DNA from 2 places in the Heyndrickxia sp. NPDC080065 genome. Region 1 is predicted to be linked to the other one. Evidence: a T-box and tRNA genes for the amino acid it is inferred to sense, from the RefSeq annotation. Region 1 holds a T-box; the other holds one or more tRNA genes.
What was found. A T-box is a leader RNA that pairs with one kind of tRNA and senses whether it is charged. The one in region 1 lies ahead of serS (serine--tRNA ligase), so its partner is inferred to be a tRNA-Ser.
Positions count from the first base shown of each region.

Region 1 (2,413 bases):
ATGCAGGAGAGAGGCTGGTAAGGAGTTTTTATAATGGTTAAAATTGGCGTACTTGGATTACAAGGTGCAGTGAGTGAACATGTTCAGGCAATTGAGAGTTGTGGAGAAGAAGCTATTGTAATCAAGAAAAAGGAACAGCTTGATGAAGTAGATGGGTTAATCCTCCCTGGAGGAGAGAGTACAACGATGCGTCGTTTACTTGACCAATATGATTTTATGGACAAGCTTCGGGATTTTGGTAAACAAGAAAAACCGATGTTTGGAACTTGTGCAGGCCTAATCTTACTAGCTAAAAATATTAAGGGTTACGATCAACCTCATATTGGGTTAATGGATGTAACAGTAGAGAGAAATTCATTTGGAAGACAGAAGGAAAGCTTTGAAGCAGATCTCGCTATTTCCGGTGTAACCGACCATTTTAATGCTGTTTTTATCCGAGCCCCTCATATATTAGAAGCAGGTGAAGATGTTGAGGTTTTAGCGAAATGCGATGGAAGAATTGTAGCTGCACGTGATAGGCATATTCTTGGCTGTTCCTTCCACCCTGAATTGACCGATGACCATCGCTTTACACAATATTTTATTAATATGGTTAAATCAACAATAAAGGAAAATTCCAAATAAATAGTTGCAAAAAGGGAATAGTTATAGTAAATTAATTGTTAAAATCTTGTTTAAAGCAATGAGAGGAAATAGTAACAAGAAATTTTCTTCTAAAGAGAGTCGGTGGTTGGTGTGAACCGGCGAAGGGAGCTTGTGAATCCATCCTCGAGTAAAGTACCGAATGTAATGAGTTAAGGTTTTACTTTTCTCATTAGTAAGTACTTTCGGGTAAAACCGTTATCGTTTTAAGTGGGAAGCACAATGTGCTTTCAAACTGGGTGGCAACGCGGGTAACTCTCGTCCCTTTATAGGGATGGGAGTTTTTTTATTGGCTTTGTTAACTAATATTGTTGTTTTTAATAAAATCTGTAGGGGATGCATTCAGCTAGTTTTACTACGTAAAGAAATCGTTTCACGCAAACCCTACAGAGGATTTTATCAACAGTAACCATTAACAAAGCTTATTTATTAATAAGGAGGAGTTATTGATGCTTGACATTAAATATTTACGGGCAAATATTGATGAAGTTAAGGAAAAACTTCAACATCGTGGTGAAGACCTTGCTGATTTTGGAAAGTTTGAAGAACTAGATAAGAAACGTAGAGAGTTAATTGTTGTTACAGAAGATTTAAAAAGCAAACGTAATGAAGTTACGCAAAAAATCGCCCAACTGAAGCGTGAGAAACAAAATGCTGATGAATTAATTGTGGAAATGCGTAATGTTGGTGATCAAATTAAGCAATTTGATGATGAATTGCGCGAAGTGGAAGAAAAATTAGAGCAACTGTTGTTATCCATACCTAATATTCCACACGAGAGTACGCCAATTGGAGAATCTGAAGATGATAATGTGGAAGCTCGTAAATGGGGAGAGGTTAAGGAATTTGATTTTGAGCCAAAACCTCATTGGGAATTAGCAACAGATTTAAACATTCTAGATTTTGAAAGAGCAGCAAAAGTAACTGGAAGCCGTTTTGTATTTTATAAAGGTTTAGGTGCTCGATTAGAACGTGCTCTTTTTAACTTTATGCTAGACCTTCATGTTGAAGAGCATGGATATGAAGAAATATTGCCACCTTATATGGTTAATCGTACAAGTATGACTGGTACTGGGCAATTACCAAAATTTGAAGAAGATGCTTTCTTAATTGAAAGTGAGGATTATTTCTTAATTCCTACTGCTGAGGTTCCGGTAACAAATCTACATCGAGATGAAATATTAAATGGTGAACAGCTTCCTATTAATTATGCGGCATTTAGTGCTTGCTTTCGGTCTGAAGCTGGATCTGCAGGACGAGATACTAGAGGACTTATCCGTCAGCATCAGTTCAATAAGGTCGAGTTAGTGAAATTTGTTAAACCTGAGGATTCTTATGAAGAACTTGAAAAGCTGACAGGTAATGCAGAAAAGGTTCTTCAATTGCTTGGATTACCTTATCGGGTTATGAGTATGTGTACAGCTGATCTTGGGTTCACTGCTGCAAAAAAATACGACATAGAAGTATGGATTCCTAGCTATAATACGTATAGGGAAATCTCTTCTTGCAGTAATTTTGAAGCATTCCAAGCACGTCGTGCCAATATTCGTTTCCGAAGAGAAGCAACTGCGAAACCAGAACATTTGCATACATTAAATGGTTCAGGACTGGCTATTGGTCGAACAGTAGCAGCAATACTTGAAAATTATCAGCAGCCTGATGGAAGTGTGGTTATACCAGAGGTACTGCGCCCATATATGCGTAATGTTGAGCGAATCTGTGTAAAATAGTATAAAGAGGGGAAATTCCCCTCTTTTAAAAAATCTCTAAG
Region 1 is NZ_JBNNWS010000036.1:8,540-10,952, reverse strand. Features, by position in the region: gene pdxS (pyridoxal 5'-phosphate synthase lyase subunit PdxS) at 1-21, shown strand, start outside; gene pdxT (pyridoxal 5'-phosphate synthase glutaminase subunit PdxT) at 34-624, shown strand; T-box leader at 674-911, shown strand; gene serS (serine--tRNA ligase) at 1,092-2,372, shown strand.

Region 2 (2,413 bases), on a different contig from region 1:
TAATCCAGTGTGCTATGGAGTCAATTCCATTTTGAACATATGGCCATACAAAGCCGAAGAATATTCCTAAAATTACACTCACTAAAGCAGTCACAATTGGTATAAATCTCCGCCCGCCAAAGAATGCTAACCACGTTGGCATTTGAATATTATGAAACCGGTTGTAAAGTAAGCCGGCGGCAATACCAGAAATAATTCCACCAAGAACCCCCATGTTAACAGATGAATTAATAGCGTGAGTGGTGAAAACCAATACCATGTAACCAATCGCACCTGCTAATGCTGCCGCTCCGTTATTATCTTTGGCAAAGCCAATCGCAACACCAATGGCAAAAAGTAATGCCAAATTACTAAAAACAGCGCCCGGATCATTCGCAGGATCCAATGTCATACTTCCGAAAAAAGCATTACCCGCCTCAGCAATAAACTTGATATTTAGTAAATCAGGTTGTCCAAGACGCAGGAGCAAACCAGCTGCAGGTAAAACTGCAATTGGCAGCATAAGTGATTTACCGATCTTTTGTAAAAAAGAAAGCATAATGCCCCTCCTTTAAATTTCTCGTAGTAAATTTGAGAAAAATAGTATCAAATGTATTAATTATGTATGGATATTCTGAGGATGTCTTTATTCAACGAAAGGAAAGTTTGCAAACAAAATATTAACATTAACCTTTCCTTGGCTCTCGTTTATCCATTTCTTGAATAATTTCGATGAGATCATCTACGGCACGTTCTCGAACATAGTCATGTTTGTCTTCTAGGTGGGCAGCCACGCTAATCAGCATTCGTTTAATATATGTCCAGTCTTCTTTAAAAGTTAGAAAATCAATATTATCCAATTATTTTTCCTCCTTTTACTATTTATCGATAATGTAACCGAAATTTAGGAGTACTATTCTATGGTGGATAGGAGTCCATCTCTCATATCAGGCCTGAATGATTGTGGAAAAATAAAATAGTGCGATATAATATAGGAAAGAACTTGGAGGAGTACCCAAGAGGCTGAAGGGGGCGCACTCGAAATGCGTTAGGGCGGACGACTGCTGCGTGGGTTCAAATCCCACCTTCTCCGTAAGACAAAACGTTGCTATTAATACCACAATAATGTGAATTGAAAATTATAAACCCATGTGATGAACACTGAAAACTAATACAGTGTTCTTTTATTTTTTTAAGAACTTATTGTTGAAGTTTCTACTATTATATTAAACTGGTTTTAGGGTATTAGAGCTATTACATCTATGAATCAATGACATTGATTCTTTAGAGCTTACAGTGAAAAAGGTAACATATACCTAGATAGAAAGAGCTTTATATACCAATACTTGGAATATATATGTGATTGACCTTTAATTGAGAATTATTCTTAGTTAATTCTTGACATGCATGACTACATTATTCATTATATATTACGGAGGAGTTAAAGTTTTTGTGTTTTTTATTGCATTTTTTCTTACATATTATTGCATTTATTTTTTATATGTAAATTTGCAATTGATATAAAAGAAATATATCAATGTAATGTATCATTATATCCTCATAGCATTTCTAGATTTATATACAAATAAAAAGGAGACTTTTTAAATATGAAGCAACAAAAGAACGGCTTATTTTTTTGTCTAATGTTTGCAGCTCTATTCATTATTCTTGCAGGGTGTTCAAGTAGTGATGCTAATAAAGCAGAACAAAAGAAAGAAAAAGATGTATTAACCGTTTCATGGCCACGTGATGTAGCAGAAATGAACCCACACGTATATAATCCATCGCAAATGTTTGCACAAACGATGATTTACGAGCCATTAATTGGTTATGGCGAAAATGGAGAATTAGTACCTAAACTGGCAGAAAGTTGGGATGTTTCGAAGGATGGAAAGACCTATACCTTCCATATTCGAAACAATGTGCAATTTTCTGATGGTTCAACACTAGATGCATCTATTATTAAGCGTAATTTTGATGAAATTTTAAGACAAACAAAAGAAAATGGTACCCACACATGGCTTACTGTATTAACAAAAATTGACAAAGTATCTGTAGTAGATGATCATACATTAAAAATGATATTAAAAGAGCCTTACTATGCTACGTTACAAGAGTTAGCTGTGGCACGTCCAGTACGTATTTTAGGAGCAGCTGGTTTTCCAAAAGGTGATGACACATCCAAAGGTGTAAAAAAAGCTGTTGGTACAGGTCCATGGATTTTAGATAAATATAAAACAGATGAATATGCAATTTTCAAACGTAACGACAACTATTGGGGCGAACTACCAAAAGTAAAAGAAATAAAAGTTAAAATTATTCCTGATTCAGAAACGAGCGTCTTAGCTCTTGAAAAAGGTGATATTGATTTAATTATTGGTGAAGGTGCAATTAACACCGATACTTTCAAAGAATTAGAAAAATCAGACCAGTT
Region 2 is NZ_JBNNWS010000002.1:76,821-79,233, reverse strand. Features, by position in the region: gene nagE (N-acetylglucosamine-specific PTS transporter subunit IIBC) at 1-538, opposite strand, end outside; gene ACQKP0_RS02550 (hypothetical protein) at 666-839, opposite strand; tRNA gene ACQKP0_RS02545 (tRNA-Ser) at 985-1,072, shown strand; gene nikA (nickel ABC transporter substrate-binding protein) at 1,587-2,413, shown strand, end outside.
Region 2: it encodes a tRNA-Ser, which carries the amino acid that the T-box ahead of serS (serine--tRNA ligase) is inferred to sense. The anticodon was not compared.